Regions from separate parts of the Lysinibacillus sp. FSL M8-0216 genome, predicted to be linked through region 2. Evidence: predicted binding sites of a transcription regulator. Region 2 holds the regulator's gene; the other holds the start of a gene.
What was found. The regulator Rex, encoded in region 2, represses fermentation and respiration genes when NADH is low (regulators of the CRP and FNR family bind a similar motif). The targets are predictions, from matches to a motif close to TTGTGAAATATTTCACAA.
Positions count from the first base shown of each region.

Region 1: a site for Rex is predicted at 6,595-6,612, ahead of MKX57_RS20945 (cytochrome ubiquinol oxidase subunit I). Genes of this name have one in related genera too.

Region 1 covers NZ_CP152007.1:4,202,797-4,211,638, reverse strand. The annotation lists gene ligA (NAD-dependent DNA ligase LigA) at 1-32, shown strand, start outside; gene MKX57_RS20975 (CamS family sex pheromone protein) at 140-1,279, shown strand; gene gatC (Asp-tRNA(Asn)/Glu-tRNA(Gln) amidotransferase subunit GatC) at 1,514-1,801, shown strand; gene gatA (Asp-tRNA(Asn)/Glu-tRNA(Gln) amidotransferase subunit GatA) at 1,826-3,289, shown strand; gene gatB (Asp-tRNA(Asn)/Glu-tRNA(Gln) amidotransferase subunit GatB) at 3,291-4,718, shown strand; gene MKX57_RS20955 (thioredoxin family protein) at 4,879-5,442, shown strand; gene MKX57_RS20950 (diacylglycerol kinase) at 5,515-6,429, shown strand; gene MKX57_RS20945 (cytochrome ubiquinol oxidase subunit I) at 6,861-8,207, shown strand; gene MKX57_RS20940 (cytochrome d ubiquinol oxidase subunit II) at 8,204-8,842, shown strand, end outside.
Region 2 covers NZ_CP152007.1:4,322,032-4,330,873, forward strand. The annotation lists gene groL (chaperonin GroEL) at 1-338, opposite strand, end outside; gene groES (co-chaperone GroES) at 467-751, opposite strand; gene MKX57_RS21445 (type II CAAX endopeptidase family protein) at 920-1,684, shown strand; gene tatC (twin-arginine translocase subunit TatC) at 1,760-2,584, opposite strand; gene MKX57_RS21455 (twin-arginine translocase TatA/TatE family subunit) at 2,601-2,786, opposite strand; gene MKX57_RS21460 (redox-sensing transcriptional repressor Rex) at 2,952-3,587, opposite strand; gene MKX57_RS21465 (ABC-F family ATP-binding cassette domain-containing protein) at 3,832-5,775, shown strand; gene tsaD (tRNA (adenosine(37)-N6)-threonylcarbamoyltransferase complex transferase subunit TsaD) at 6,212-7,228, opposite strand; gene rimI (ribosomal protein S18-alanine N-acetyltransferase) at 7,228-7,680, opposite strand; gene tsaB (tRNA (adenosine(37)-N6)-threonylcarbamoyltransferase complex dimerization subunit type 1 TsaB) at 7,673-8,380, opposite strand; gene tsaE (tRNA (adenosine(37)-N6)-threonylcarbamoyltransferase complex ATPase subunit type 1 TsaE) at 8,377-8,826, opposite strand.

The DNA of each region.
Region 1 (8,842 bases), 120 kb from region 2:
AAAACTTAATTGAACAACTTAACCTTATCTAATAAAAACACTGATGACATACCCTCAAGAAAGGTATGAATTACGCTAATGAATATTATCAGTGATTCGTCGAACCAAATTGATTATGAGTAAAGGAGCACTAAATAAAATGAAGTCTTTTCGACTCATTCCAGCACTTGTAGCAGCTGCAATGTTAGTCGGCTGTGTACCTTCTAATGAAGGGGGAACAGAGCTTACGCAGGAAACACAACAAGATGAAAAAACTGAAACAACTATTATCCCCAGCATACAAATTGATGAATCTTATTATAAGACACTTATTCCTTATAAAGAGAGTGCCAGTAGAGGTCTAGTTGTATCTAATATTTATACGAAATATGATATGAAGGAAGTAGAAGCAGGTTTAATGCGTCTCTCTCACCATGAGTTTGACACTGAAAACTATTACTTTCAAGAGGGTCAATATTTAGCTGAAAGTACAGTCAGCTCTTGGCTGGCTCGAAGCTCTCAGACAGAGGATGGATTAAATCCACCGATAACTGATACAATGACACCCGAAGAGCGAGCAAAAAAGGCACCTATTTACTTATCTCATATTGTTGAGCAAAATTACTTAACAAAAACTAAAGATAATAAAGTAAAATTAGGTGGAATTTCAATAGGACTTGCGCTTAATTCTATTTATTATTATCAAAAAGAACAGTATGGCGAATATTACGAGGAACCAATATCAGAGTCTGAGCTTGTTGAACAAGGCAAAAAAATGGCTGCTGAGATCGTTTCACGTTTACGTACAGGTGATGAGCTAAAGGATATTCCAATTGTAGTTGGCTTGTTTAAGCAACAAGCCCGCAATCAGATTATTCCCGGCGCCTATTTCAGCTATGGTGTAGCAAAAGCTGGACAGAACAACATTGCTGATTGGGAAGGGATAGATGAAAATTATGTATTATTCCCAACAGATGATTCGCAGGATGTTTATCGAGACGTGAGTAAAAACTTCAAAATCTTTAAGCAAGATGTTGATAAATATTTCTCAAATTATACAAGTGTTATTGGTACAGGTTTCTATCGCAATAAAGAAATCCAAAAACTGACGATCGAAATTCCTATTCAATTTTTCGGTAAAGCAGAAATCATTGGATTTACACAATATTTGACAGGTATTCTAATCAATCGATTTAATAATATTCATGTTGAGGTGAGTATTACTTCTGTCAATGGTCCGGAGGCATTAATCAATAAAAAGGCCAATGATACGGATCCTTATGTACATGTCTATGAATAATATAGTCAGCCTTTGTGCTGACTATTTTTTTATGTAGATAGAGATACTTAAAGGAAAACAACTGGTATAGATTAACAACACTTCGTTATAGTAGTGAAAGTTTCTATATTTTTGGTGAAAGTTGTGATTTTTAATAGGAAAAATGTTATGATTATTGGCATGGTTAAAACTTTATCCAACCCTATTGTTATCAATAAAAACAATAAATGGAGCAAGTATTCGGAGGTGTAAAAAATGGCTAAATTAACAAAAGAAGAAGTAAAGCACGTGGCAAATTTAGCACGTCTTGCAATTACTGAAGAGGAAGCTGAGAAGTTTGCTGAACAGCTTGGTAAAATTACTGACTTTGCAGAGCAATTAAACGAACTAGATACAGCGAATGTTGAACCTACAACGCATGTTTTACCATTAGTCAATGTAATGCGAGAAGATGTTGCAGTAAAAGGTCTAGACCGTGAAGTAATGATGTTAAACGTAAAAGAACAAGAAGATGGTCAAGTAAAAGTACCAGCTATCATGTAATACTAAAACATAGGAGGATTCCTCATGACGTTATTTGAACGTTCAGCTAAGGAGTTACAAGCGGAAATTAAAGCAGGTAACTTATCTATCGCTGACTTAACGAAAGAAGCATACGAGCGCATTGCAAAGCTTGATGGCGATGTACAAGCATTCCTTGCTTCAAACGAAGAAAAAGCAACTGCACAAGCTGCTGAAATGGATCATGTACCATTTGAAGAGCGTGGACCGCTATTTGGTCTTCCGATTGGTGTGAAAGACAATATCGTAACAGAAGGCTTAGAAACAACTTGTGCCTCAAAAATTTTGGAAGGCTTTATGCCAATTTATGATGCAACTGTTGTCAACAAGCTACGTGAAGCCGGTATGATTACAGTCGGTAAACTAAACATGGACGAGTTTGCAATGGGTTCATCTAATGAAAACTCATACTACAAAACAACAAAAAATCCATGGAATCTAAATCACGTGCCAGGAGGATCTTCAGGTGCATCTGCAGCTTCTGTGGCAGCAGGAGAAGTTCCATTCTCTCTTGGTTCCGATACAGGTGGTTCAATCCGTCAACCAGCAGCTTACTGTGGAGTTGTAGGGATGAAACCTACATATGGTCGTGTGTCTCGTTTTGGTCTAGTGGCATTCGCCTCTTCTTTAGATCAAATTGGACCAATTACACGCAATGTTGAAGATAATGCGTTATTACTTGAGGCTATTGCGGGCTTAGATCCAAATGATTCTACTTCGGCTGACGTAGAGGTGCCAAACTATGCTGCAGCTCTTACTGGTGATATTAAAGGCTTACGTATCGCTGTACCAAAGGAATTCCTTGGTGAGGGTGTTGGCGAAGCAGCACGTCAATCAGTGCTTGAGGCATTAGAGGTATTAAAAGGCTTAGGTGCGACTGTAGAAGAAGTATCACTTCCTCATTCGAAATATGCGCTTGCAGCGTACTACATCCTTTCTTCATCTGAAGCGTCTTCTAACTTATCTCGTTTCGATGGTATCCGTTATGGTTTCCGTGCAGACAACGTGACAAATTTAATGGACCTTTATAAAGAAACACGTGCACAAGGTTTTGGGGATGAAGTAAAACGTCGTATCATGCTTGGAACTTATTCATTAAGCGCAGGTACGTATGATGCGTATTACAAAAAAGCACAACAAGCACGTACACTGATCAAAGCAGACTATGACAAAGTATTTGAAGACTTCGATGTCATCATTGGACCTACATCACCAACACCAGCTTTCAAAATTGGTGAAAATGTGGATGATCCGATGACAATGTATGCAAATGATATTTTAACAATTCCGATGAACCTAGCGGGTGTACCTGCTATTTCCATTCCATGTGGTTTGGACAACGGACTACCACTTGGTTTACAAATAATTGGTAAATACTTCGATGAAGCTACTATTTACCGTGTAGCTCATGCTTTTGAACAAGCAACGGAGTTCCATAAACAAGTTCCTCAAATGTGGGAGGGAAAATAACATGAACTTTGAAACAGTCATTGGTTTAGAAGTACACGTTGAGTTAAAAACAAACTCAAAAATCTTCTCACCAGCACCTGCTCACTTTGGTGCTGAACCAAATACAAATACAACAGTAATCGATTTAGGCTATCCTGGTGTCCTACCAGTTCTTAATAAAAATGTGGTAGATTTCGCTATGCGTGCAGCTCTTGCATTAAATATGGAAATCGAACAAGAAACAAAATTTGACCGTAAAAACTACTTCTACCCTGATAATCCGAAAGCTTATCAAATTTCACAATTTGATAAGCCAATCGGTAAAAACGGCTGGATTGATATTGAAGTAGATGGCTATACAAAGCGTATCGGTATTACTCGTCTTCATATGGAAGAAGATGCGGGGAAACTTTCACATGCTGGAGATCACTCACTAGTGGACTTTAACCGTCAAGGTACTCCGCTTGTTGAAATCGTATCTGAGCCAGATATTCGTACGCCAAATGAAGCGTATGCTTACTTAGAAAAATTAAAATCAATTATCCAATATACAGATGTGTCTGACTGTAAAATGGAAGAAGGATCACTTCGTTGTGATGCCAACATCTCTATTCGTCCTTATGGTCAAGAAGAGTTTGGTACAAAAACAGAACTTAAAAACCTGAACTCCTTCAACTATGTTCGTCGTGGTTTAGAGCATGAGGAATTACGTCAAGCAGATGTATTATTATCAGGTGGGGTTATTGACCAAGAAACTCGTCGTTTCGATGAAAAAACGGGTAAAACTATTCTAATGCGTGTGAAGGAAGGAACAGATGATTACCGTTACTTCCCAGAGCCAGACTTAGTTCGTCTTTCTATTGATGACGCATGGCTAGAGCGAGTGAAATCAGAAATTCCTGAGCTTCCAGATGCTCGTAAAAAACGTTATGTTGAAGAGCTAGGATTAACACCGTATGATGCAGGAGTTCTTGTTATTTCTAAGGAAATTTCTGACTTCTTCGAGTCCATGATCGTCAACGGTGCAGATGCAAAACTTTCTGCTAACTGGTTGATGGGGGATGTTTCTGCTTATTTAAACGCAGAACAAAAAGACTTAAAGGATACGGCATTAACACCTGAAAACCTTGCTGAAATGGTGAAATTAATCACAAATGGTACTATTTCTTCTAAGATCGGTAAAAAAGTGTTTGCTGAATTAGTTGAAAATGGCGGTTCTGCACAAGAAATTGTAAAAGCTAAAGGCTTAGTTCAAATTTCTGATGAAGGTGCTTTACTAGCCATTGTTACAGAAGTTTTAGATAACAATGCACAGTCTATCGAAGATTTCAAAAATGGTAAGGATCGTGCTATTGGCTTCTTAGTTGGTCAAATTATGAAAGCTACTAAAGGTCAAGCGAATCCACCAATGGTCAATAAATTATTGCAACAAGAAATTGCCAAACGATAATTAATCGTTGTAACATAGTAGCCGAGAGAGCTTAATCGCTTTCTTGGCTATTATTTTTCATAAATGTAACAAAATTGAAATTTGTAACACTTAATAGTTGTTTAAAAGGAGTATTCATAGCAAAATATAGAATAGATAATTATAAGGGGGACGAGAACCAATGAAAACAGAACAACAATATTTTAATGAAGCTATTTCGATTCAACAATATATGGACAATATGACGACTCTTAAAGAAGAGAGCTTCCGCATTTATGACGACTTTGCAGTGCCAACAAACGATGGCTTTATTGAATTATTAAAAGACAAGCAACCAAAAATTTTAACGATTACGGAAGATTGGTGCGGAGATGCTATGTTAAACAATCCAATCGTTCGTCGTGTTGCTGAAGCAGCCGGATTGGACATGCGTACAGTGTTCCGTGATGCGGATACAGATCTAATTGATCGTTATTTAACAAATGGAGGCCGTGCTATTCCAATTTACTTGCTATTAGATAGCACTGGTGAGGTGATTGGAAAATGGGGTCCACGTGCACCTGAATTACAAGAGCTTGTTGTAACGAAGCGCGCAAGCTTACCAGATAAAGAAGATCCAACATTTGAAGAGGCTCAAAAGGCCCTTTATGCGGAGATTCGTGAGGAAAATATAACGAACCAAGTATATTGGACGTATGTCTATGAAGACTTTAAAAAACAGGTGACAAACGCGTTACAAAAGTAACAAACGTAATGCAACATTTTAGCGAGTAAATCGTTGAATGAAATAGAATCTTATGAAGCAGGAAGGTATGTTATGAAACGAGCAAGAATCATTTATAATCCTACATCTGGACGCGAAGCGTTTAAGAAGCATCTACCAGAGGTGTTGGAAAAATTAGAAGTAGCAGGCTATGAAACATCCTGTCACGCAACAACCGGTGAAGGCGATGCAACACTTGCAGCAAAAGATGCAGTAGACCGTGGCTTTGATATAATCATCGCAGTTGGTGGAGATGGCACTTTAAATGAAGTTGTTTCAGGTGTAAGTCCATTTGAAAACCGTCCAAAAGTTGGTCTAATTCCAATGGGCACTACAAATGATTTTGCCCGTGCCGTGCATATCCCGCGAAATATTGATGAAGCGGTAGACATTATTATACAAGGCGATACATTGCCAGTGGATGTCGGTCTATTAAATGGAGAACGCTACTTCATCAATATTGCTGCTGGCGGACGGATTACGGAGCTAACATATGAAGTACCAAGTAAAATGAAAACAATGCTTGGGCAGTTAGCCTACTATTTAAAAGCAGTAGAAATGATTCCATCCATCAAAGCCTCCCATATGCGTATAGAATATGATGGGGAAGTGTTTGACGGGGATGCCATGATGTTCTTATGTGGTTTAACCAACTCTGTAGGAGGCTTTGAAAAACTTGCACCAGATGCAAGTATTAATGATGGATACTTTACATTATTAGTGTTAAAGAAGGTTAGCCTTCCTGAGTTTATTCAACTAGCGGCTATGGCATTAAGAGGCGAACATTTAAATGATGACCGTGTCATTTACAAAAAAGCGAGTGTTGTCAAAGTCACTACTGAAAACGAAGTACATCTTAATCTAGATGGTGAATATGGCGGAGACGCTCCAGCTACCTTTGAAAATTTAAAGCGTCATATCGAAATTTTTGTCCCTCTTGCTGATATTCGCGAAGAGGACCGTATATAATATATGAAAAGCTCATCTTCGTTTTAGCGAGGATGAGCTTTTTTGTATAAAGGAATCAGCATACTCTTGAAGAACACCAAAACGACTAAAAAGATAATAGACTAAAGCAAATAGCCCGCAGCGAAAAATTAAATATGTAGTAAGTCCAACCTTTAGAATTAGGGATTGTGAATGAATTAAGAAAAATGTTTGGCAAATGTGCGTATATTACATGAACAAATTTTGAAACCTTATTAATAGGCTGAAATTTCGGTCCATTATAAAGGTTTTTTTCGTTGTAATAGTGGAAAATGGGGTATGGATAAAGGAAAGGAAGTGTTGCTTTTGTATAAGTCACAGGAGAAGAAGCTTATTTGGCTAAGCTTTGGTGTTGCAATCATTATGCTACTTTCCATTCTTGGAAGAATATTTGGGAGCTAGGGGGCAATGAGATGATAAACGAATCAGCAGTCTATTGGAGTCGTGCATTAACTGAGTTAACTTTATCGTTCCACATCATTTATGCAACGATAGGAGTCGGTGTCCCGTTAATGATTATGATTGCTCAATGGACTGGGTATAAAAAGAATGATGAGCATTATATTTTAATGGCAAGACGTTGGGCACGTGGCTTCGTCATTACGGTTGCAGTGGGTGTTGTGACTGGAACTGCAATTGGCTTACAACTATCATTATTATGGCCCAACTTTATGCAACTAGCTGGTCAAACCATTGCATTACCACTTTTTTTGGAAACGTTTGCATTTTTCTTTGAAGCTATATTTTTGGGCATTTATTTATATACTTGGGACCGCTTCGATAGTCAGAAAAAGCATATGCTATTGTTAATTCCAGTTGCAGTAGGTGCATCGATGTCGGCTGTATTTATTACAATCGTGAATGCCTTTATGAATGCCCCGAGAGGTTTCGATATTGTCGACGGGAACCTTGTTAATATTCAACCCTTCTTAGCGATGTTTAACCCTGCTATGCCTACAAAGGTGGCGCATGTACTAGTAACAGCGTATATGACATCTGCATTTGTTCTAGCCGCTATAGCAGGATACCGAATGCTTAAAGGATCGAAACATGTATACCATAAAAAAGCATTACTGTTACTGATGAAAATTGGTTTAATTTTCTCCATTGCAGCAGCTGTGATTGGAGATTTCTCAGGAAAATACTTAGCGGAATATCAACCAGAAAAATTAGCTGCAGCGGAATGGCATTTTGAAACGGAAGGAAAGGCTTCTCTTGTTTTATTTGGCGTGCTAGATGGAGAAGAAGTGAAATATGCCATCAAAATTCCGTATGCTTTAAGCATTCTTGCACATTTTAATCCTAATGCAGAGGTAATTGGATTAGATCAATTCGAGGAAGAGGATCTACCACCACTCTATATTCATTATCTTTTTGATATTATGGTCTCCATAGGTATGTTTATGGTGCTAGTTTCATTACTGTATGTTGTAGGGAAAGCACGGGGCTGGCAGTTTATTCATTCACGCTGGTATCGATGGATCATTGTGGCGGGGGGGCCACTTTCTATCATTGCTATTGAAGCGGGCTGGTGGCTTGCTGAGGTTGGACGTCAACCATGGATTCTTTATGGCTTGATGCGAACTCCAGAAGGGGCCACAACGAGTGATCATGTGGATTTAATGCTGTTGTTGTTTGCAGGTGTATATGCAGTATTAGCGGTAGGAAGCATTGTCGTCTTGGTGCGAATGTTTAAAAAGAATCCCATTGAGCGTGAGATTGAAGATCGCCACTCTGAAAAAGGCGGTGACATCCTATGACATTAGAGATTCTTGGTATTTCAGTATTGTGGATTTTCCTATTTGGCTATGTCATTGTCGCATCGATTGATTTCGGTGCAGGTTTCTTTAACGCCTATAGCCTACTGATTGGGAAGAATCATATTTTAACGAATATTATTAAACGATATTTATCGCCTGTTTGGGAAGTAACCAATGTCTTTTTGGTATTCTTCTTTGTAGGGATCGTAGGATTTTTCCCGCAAACTGCTTTTTACTATGGAACCATTTTACTTATACCAGTCAGCATTTCCCTTGTACTATTAGCCATTCGGGGTTCCTATTATGCCTTTGAATCGTATGGTACAAGAGGACATATTGGTTACACGCTGACCTATGGTGTAGCAGGTTTATTAATTCCTGCATCGTTGTCTGTTGTCTTTGCTATTGCTGGTGGAGGGTATGTGGATCTCGTTAACGGGCAGCCTGTTTTAAACTATTGGACTTTATATACGAGTCCATTTGCTTGGAGCATTGTGGTACTGAGTATTGCCGCTGTACTTTACATTTCCGCAGTATTCTTAACTTGGTATGCTCATAAAGCGAATGACATTGAAGCTACGAAGCTAATGAGAAAATATGCACTTTTATGGGCAGCTCCTTTGATGATCAGCGCA
Region 2 (8,842 bases):
ACAGGGTTTGCGCCAGCTGTCACATTTTTCAAGCCTTCACGAATAATTGCTTGTGCTAGAACTGTTGCAGTAGTTGTACCATCACCAGCGATTTCGTTTGTTTTAGAAGCAACCTCAGCTACTAATTTTGCTCCCATGTTTTCGTATGGATTTTCCAGCTCGATTTCTTTTGCGATTGTCACACCATCATTTGTAATCAATGGTGAACCAAATTTTTTTTCTAATACTACATTACGCCCTTTTGGACCTAATGTTATTTTTACCGCATTTGCTAATTTATCTACACCTTGTAACATTAATGAACGAGCGTCTTCTGAGAATTTAATATCTTTTGCCATGAGAATTTACCCTCCTGAAATGGAATATTCGTTAAGCTTCTTCAATATATTTATATCAATTTCATCTTATTGTCACTTTTCGATCAAGAAACAATAAGCATTCACCTTAATTTAAGGTGCATCAAATATTATTCAATAATTGCAAGAATATCGCTTTCGCGTAAAATTAGGTATTCATTACCTTCAAATTTAACTTCTGTACCAGCGTATTTAGAGAAAATAATGTGGTCGTCAACTTTAACGTCAAGCTCTACACGTTGTCCGTTCTCTAAAACACGACCTGTCCCAACTGCTACAACTTTACCTTCTTGTGGTTTTTCTTTTGCAGAGTCAGGTAGTACAATACCGAATGCAGATTTTTCTTCTACCTCGATTAGTTCAATTACAATACGATCTCCTAGTGGTCTTAACAAGTGAAACAACCTCCTAATAATAATAATTGTTGAATTTATTAGCACTCTATAACATCGAGTGCTAACACAATTATTATGATAATCAATCACACTTTTTTTTGCAAGTCAGAACTTCGAAAAATTTTGTTTTCTTTCCATATTCATCTACAATAGAAAGGAAGCCTATGAATGGAAAGGATTTTGACTGTGACTAATTCTCCAAAAGTAACAAAACATAAAAAAACAGCTCTATATGTTTTACTGATTTATATCCTCATGCATATCTCAAGCAGATGGTTGCTCTTACCGTTTCACAAGCTGGTTATGAAGATGACTGGCCTAGCTTCTGAGCAAGCAGCACCAATAACTCAAGGATGGTATATTGCGCTTAGCTTTGCCGTGGCGCTCATTTTAAGTTTAATCTTAACATCCCGTGATAAAGCCTTTTGGAACGTTTATCAAGGAAAAAAAGAAACGATACCACTCACAATTGTTTGGGGTATTCTTGGTTTCTTCCTTGTATTTTTCGGTCAAATGATTGGAGCAGCTATTGAAATGGCGGTTTTTGGTATTGAAGGAGGTTCCCAAAATACCGCTGATATTGTCGCTATAGCTAAAGGAGCTCCTATTGCCATATTAGCGATCGTTGTATTTGGTCCCATTTTAGAAGAGTTCGTCTTCCGTAGAGTTATATTTGGATCACTTGTCCAAACAACAAACTTTTGGGTGGCGGCAATAGTAAGTGCTATATTCTTTGCGATTATCCACTTCGACTTCTCCCATATTTTACTTTATACAATTTGTGGTTTGATCTTCGCCTTTTTATATCACAAAACAAAACGTATTTGGACTTCCATTATTGCACATGTCATGCTGAATGGATTTGTGACACTTGTACAATTCTATGCAGAACCATTGCAAAAGTTTCTTCAAGAACTAGAAAAAATGCAATAAATTTTTGTAAAGCTCTATAAAGTTGTCAAAAATACAAAAGCTCGGTGCCTTTATGTAGGCACCGAGCTTTATCTATTACTGTTTATTCAATTCTTCTATTTGTCGTCGTTGTTGCTCAAGAGCCTCTTCAATCTGGCGTTTTTGCTCAGCTTCCTGCTCTTCTTTTAATCGAATTTCCTCTGATTTTAAATATTTCCTATAACCAACTCGAGATATCATAATACTAATTTCATACAGGATAAATAGGGGCACTGATACCATTAAATGAGACGCCAATTCAGGTGGTGCAATGAGAGCAGCACATACAAATAAACCAAAGTATGAATATTTACGAATACGAATTAGTAGATCTGGACTCAATATACCTATCCGTGAAAAGAACAATACTACAATAGGTAATTGGAATAGAAAACCGAATGGTATTGTGAGTTTAAATAAAAATGTAAAATACTCATGTATTCCAATTGTTTGCTTAATATCTAAATCATTTGATAAATTCATCATGAATTTGATGACATACGGGAATAATAAAAAGTATGAAAAAGATAACCCTGCGATAAACAATAAAAATGAATATGGTATATAGCTTAAGGTTGCTCTTCGCTCTACTTCCCTTAATCCTGGACTAATAAATGACCACAATTGATACATTAATACTGGCGATGAAAGAATAAATGCAATTAAAAAAACAACTTGAATATAAATTGCTAGTGGTGTTACTACGTCAAATGCATGGAGCTCAATATTATATTTTGCTCCGGTAGCTTGAAGATATTTAACAAGTGGCTTGGCGACAAAAAAGGCGCCGGCCATAGCGAGAACAAAGAAAACGGCAACAATGAACAGCCGTTTTCTTAATTCTTCTATATGCTCAATGACAGTTAGATCTTTTGGATTCATTCCTCAACATCCTAACTTACTTATCTAGTTCTTTCTTTTTCTTGTCATCATCATCTTCGTCGGCTAAACCTTTAGTAGCATTTTTGAATTCACGTAGTGTTGAACCAAATGCTTTACCAAGCTCTGGTAACTTTTTAGGACCAAAAATTAGTAACGCGACAACTCCGATAATAATGAGGCTCATAGGACCAATACCGCCCATTACAGCCACCTCCTCTTTATATCCATCATTTTAACGCATATTTCGCCATTTTGCTAACTAATTATATGTGAAAGTTTTTCGTCACTCTCACTGATTTTACCTTGTTTTATTTAAAATTACTATTTGACAGAAACAGTGAACTCCACTATAAAATATGTAAAATTTTCACACTTCCTGATTCCGAATTAAATAAATAAGCGCTTGCAATTCTACCGATAAATCAATGGTTAAGAGCTGCATGCTATCTGGCACCGTTAAGCGCTCGGGCGTAAAGTTTAAAATTCCCTTTGCATTCATAGCCGCTAAACGATCTGCCATTTTTTGCGCAGAGCGTGGTGATACTGTTAAAATAGCTAGCTCTGCCCCGTATTCTGCATACTTTTCTTCCAGCAAATCAGGATGAAAAACAGGAATGTTACTAATCATTTTGCCATCCTTCGGCGCTTTCGAATCAAATGCTACAACAATATGAGTGTTGTGGTTTTTTTGAAAATTATATTTTAATAATGCACTGCCTAAATTCCCCACGCCAATTAACGCTACTTTTGTTGTTTCATGTTGATCAAGCGTCTGGCTAAAAAATTGTAATAGATGCTGTACATCGTAGCCATAGCCTTTCTTTCCAAGAGCACCAAAATAAGAAAAGTCACGGCGAATGGTTGCAGAATCTATTTTCATCGCTTCACTCAGTTCCTTCGACGAAATACGTTCCATACCTTCTTGTGCAAAGTTTTGAATAAATCGATAGTAAAGAGGAAGTCTTTTTGTAGTGGCTTGTGGAATTTTTAATTCTTGTTTCAAACTTTCTCCTCCTTAAGATGAAACTCAATCAATTTTACTGTACTAATTTTAATACATTTATCCTTAACTATATACAACATTTTTCAATCCACTAGCGTATTTCTCTTTAGTTAATGGCGCTTTGTACGCAGCTAACTAAAAAGAAATCGTTTCAATCTTACATGACTGCTCGGAATAAGTAAAGCACCGACATTGCATGCAAATCGTTCATCCATTACACTAAGGTAGAATTGAGGTGTCAAGAATGATTGTTTTACAGGTCAATCAACTAACTAAATCCTTTCTTGCAGATGAAATTTTAAGTGGTGTGAAATTAGAAGTTCAACACCGTGATCGCGTTGCCTTAGTAGGGCGCAACGGTGCAGGTAAATCTACTTTATTAAAAATAATCGCTGGTCAAATGTCCTATGACTCAGGGGATATCATTATTCCAAAGGGCATCCAGGTTGGCTATTTAGAGCAACATGCCGGATTAAATTCTACGTTAACTATTTGGGATGAAATGATGACCATTTTCGAACCCCTTTTAGTTCAAGAACAAACACTCCGCTCGCTCGAACAGCAAATGGCAGATCCTACTGTTTATGAAAATCCTACTCTGTATGCCAAAGTTATGTCGGAATACGATCAACTACAGCATACATTTAAGGATGCTGGCGGCTATCAATATGAATCGGACATACGCTCAGTGCTTCACGGCATGCAATTCTATCCGGAAGACTATGATAAACCTATTAGCTCACTATCTGGTGGACAACGCACACGCTTAGCACTAGCTAAGCTTTTATTGAGTAAACCAGACCTACTAATTCTCGATGAGCCTACGAACCATTTAGATATTGAAACATTATCTTGGTTAGAATCTTATTTAAAGAACTATGAGGGCGCTATTTTAATTGTTTCCCATGACCGCTACTTCTTAGACCAAGTTGTTTCCATTGTCTACGAAGTTTCACGTCATCGTGTCACAAAATTTACAGGCAACTACAGTGCTTATTTAGATGAAAAAGCTAAAAACTATGAACGTGATGTCAAACTTTTTGAGCGTCAGCAAGACGAAAAGGCCAAGCTAGAGGATTTTATCCAAAAGAATATTGCACGTGCCTCTACAACAAAAATGGCACAAAGTCGACGGAAGATGCTTGAACGAACAGACTGGATGGAATCGCCGGATGGTGATGAGAAATCCGCTAGTTTTGGTTTTACGATTGAACGTCAAAGTGGAAATGATGTATTATCCGTTGATGATTTAACAATCGGCTATAACGATCAGCGCATATCTAGTGGGATTAAGCTACGTACTTTTCGCGAGGATCGGATTGCTCTTGTTGGACCAAACGGAGTTGGTAAATCGACATTATTAAAAACGATTGTGAAAGATTTAACACCTCTAGCAGGTGATATCCGTTATGGTACGAATGTACAAATTGGCTATTATGATCAAGAGCAAGCAAAGCTTTCAAGCAATAAAAGTGTCTTAAAAGAGCTATGGGATGAATGGCCGCTTATGAATGAAAAAGATATTCGCACCGTATTAGGACGTTTCCTATTTAGTGGAGAAGATGTGGATAAAACCGTCTCTTCTTTATCAGGCGGTGAGAAAGCACGACTGGCACTTTCAAAACTAATGATGCAAAAGGCCAATTTTTTAATTCTCGATGAGCCTACAAACCATCTAGATTTAGATAGTAAAGAGGTACTGGAAAATGCTTTGATCGATTACCCTGGAACGCTTCTATTCGTCTCCCATGACCGCTACTTCATTAATCGTATCGCTACGAAGGTAGTGGAGTTGTCTGGAACTGGGTCGTTTGAATATTTAGGGGACTATGATTATTATGTAGAGAAAAAACAGGAGCTGTTGGAGCTAGCACAAATGAAAAGTACTTCCCAACCGCAACTACAGCAGGAACTACCTGATAAGTCCTCTACCTCCAAAATTGATAAAGAGGCAAAAAAGCGCGAACGGCAAATAAGACGTACTATCGAAGAATTAGAAGGCAAGATGCAAGAAACGACAGTCTCCATTGATAGATTAGAGGAAGCTCTCTGTGACCCTGCAATTTTTACAGATCATGAAAAAATTGCCCAACTACAAGACGAATTGGCTACTGAAAAGGAACAGCATGAGCTTTTAGAATTAGAGTGGTTAGAGTTAAATGAAGAATTAGAAAATATAGATATGTAATTTGATTTAAGCCGTGTGCATTGTCGCATGGCTTTTTTCTTTACTCTCCTTCATTTTTCATATATATTGGTCAAGTGCTATTTTTCGACAAAAAATGCCCACAGTTTTATTCACACCATAAATCTAGTAATACCAACATATCAACAGAGTTTTCCACACTGTCCACAATTAAAAATTATTTTATCCACATCACCTCGTGTAAAACATACTACTATATATTGAATAATCACAAGTTATGCACAAGTTATCAACAATTTGTGCATAAGTACGCGTGTTCGGTATTTAGTTCGCTCTATTACCTGTGGATAATTTTCCGAAAAATTTGTCAATTAAACCATTTCATTTGACGCTTCTCTTCGCTACATTCATTTTTTATCAACAAATTTTCGACAATAAAAAAGAGATATCTTCAATAAGATACCTCCTTCATTTACTACTACACCCAGGATTTTAACTCCATGCCTGGACGACCGTTCATCATTAAGTTTCCTCGGATACCCGCTTCATACATTGGCATCGCTACTGCTCCAATCATTGCCGCATTATCTGTACACAATTTGAGTGGTGGTACAAAAAACGGAATTCCTTCCTCAGCGAACACTGTCTCTAATGAAGCACGTAAGCCTTTATTGGCTGCTACACCACCAGCTGCAATGACCTGCTTCACCTGATATTCGCGAGCGGCACGCAATGTTTTCGCGGTTAGTACTTCGACAACACTTTCCTGAAAGCCCTTTGCTACGGCTGCTGGCAAAATAGCTTCGCCACGTTGATCCATATTATGTTTATAATTGATGACCGCTGATTTTAAGCCACTAAAACTAAAATCATAAGACCCTTCCTCTAACCACACTCTTGGAAAAGGAACAGCCTCTTCACCCTCATGAGCAAGCTGATCAATGCGTGGGCCACCTGGATAAGGTAAATTTAAAACTCGTGCCACTTTATCATATGCCTCACCGGCTGCATCATCTCTTGTTTCACCGATAACCTCAAAGGAGCCATGTTCCTTCATATAAACAAGCTCCGTATGCCCACCTGATACAACAAGTGCCAATAATGGAAACTCCATTGGCTGGACAAGAGCATTGGCATAAATATGACCTGCAATATGATGTACACCGATAATCGGTAAATTGTTGGCAAATGCAAAAGCCTTAGCCGCGTTTATGCCAATTAGCAACGCACCGACTAAACCTGGACCCTCCGTAACGGCAACAGCCTCTAACTCAGCTGGTTTTATATTCGCTTGTGCTAATGCTTCCTCAATAACCACTGTAATTTGTTCAACATGATGACGTGAAGCGATTTCAGGAACTACGCCACCAAATCGCTTATGGCTTTCTATTTGTGAAGCAACAACATTCGAAACAATTTCATGACCATTTCGAATAATTGCAGCAGCTGTTTCATCACAGCTCGATTCTATTGCTAATATCAATCCATTATTCATTATAAATTCACCCACATGACAAGGGCATCCTCCCCGTTATCAGTATAATAGCCTTTCCGTATACCACCATCTTGGAAATGAAGCTTGCGATAGAGATTTTGTGCAACTACATTTGTTACACGTACCTCAAGCGTCATGACTTCCATTCCATGTAAACGCGCTATATGCATCGCCTCACGCATTAGTCCTTCGCCTATCCCTCTGCCACGAGCCTGCTCAATCACAGCTACATTTGTTATTTGAGCTGCATCTATGACCATCCACATTCCACAAAAACCAATAATACTACCATCTTCATCTATAGCCAGTACATAATGCGCATACTGATTTTCATGCACTTCGTAGTAAAAGGAATCTAACGTCCATGGTACTGGAAATGAAGCCAATTCAATTTCATAAATTGCTGGCACATCGTCAGAAACCATTTTTCGATAAGTTACATTCCTACTCATGTTCCTTCTCCTTCTGTTCTTTCAGCCAGTTCGCCTCAGCCTCGGCAATCCGTTTATATTGTGGAACGAAGTGATGGGTAGCTTCGACACTTTGTAACTCCATTTTCATCGCTAGATGAATGACTTCCATCGCGCGTGGCAAGTCAATACTAAATGGTGCACGTACTGCATGATCACCAAGTTTTTGCACAATATTCTCCCAAAATATATCAACATCTGTTCCTACAAATAAAATAGGTTGCTCTAATGCCTTTAAACGCACTAATAAATCATCAATATGTGCATGATGATCCTCCACAAGTGCTTCTAATGTCTCACCTTGATAAACTGCCGTATAGACATTGCCTCTTCTAGCATCAAAAATTGGACAAATTAACCCGTTATAAAGGGCAGCGTTGGCAGCTAATGTTTTTAAACTAGATACGCCGACTAAAGGTTTCTGTAATGTCCATGCTAATGTCTTTGCTAATGTCACACCTATACGGACACCTGTATAAGAACCTGGTCCTTCAGATACTGCAATCGCATCCAAGTCATTCGGCTTTACATCTATTCGTGCCAGGATTTCTTCAATCGCTGGCATCGCACCTGCAGAATGCGTTAATTTTATATTTTGTACCATCTCGGCCACTACTTTGCCGTCCTTTACAACTGCAATGGAAAGTGGTGTATTTGCTGTTTCTATTCCTAACCAAATCATTTCATTAGCTCCTCACATAGTGCCTCATAGCGTTCTCCACGAGGTATTAACACAAAGCGTCGTTCATTTTCTCCGATTCGGTAAATCTCTATCGCTAGACGATCCTGTGGCAAATCCTGTTCAATTAAATGCGCCCATTCAACCACTGATACCGCATCTCCATAAAACAGCTCATCCCAACCAAGGTCTTCATCACTTTCTGCTAGCCTATATACATCTAAATGATTAAACGGTACTCTTCCCTCATACTGCTTAATAATCGTAAATGTTGGACTGTTGACTGTTCGTTTGACCCCTAGCCCCTTCGCCAAGGCTTTCGTAAATGTCGTCTTGCCCGCGCCTAGATCACCTTCTAATGTAATCGTATCCTGAGCTTCTAGTTTATTCGCAAGTTTGCAGGCAAAACGTTCTGTATCATCAACTGAATTCATGATTATTTCATACATATTCTTTTTTCCTCTC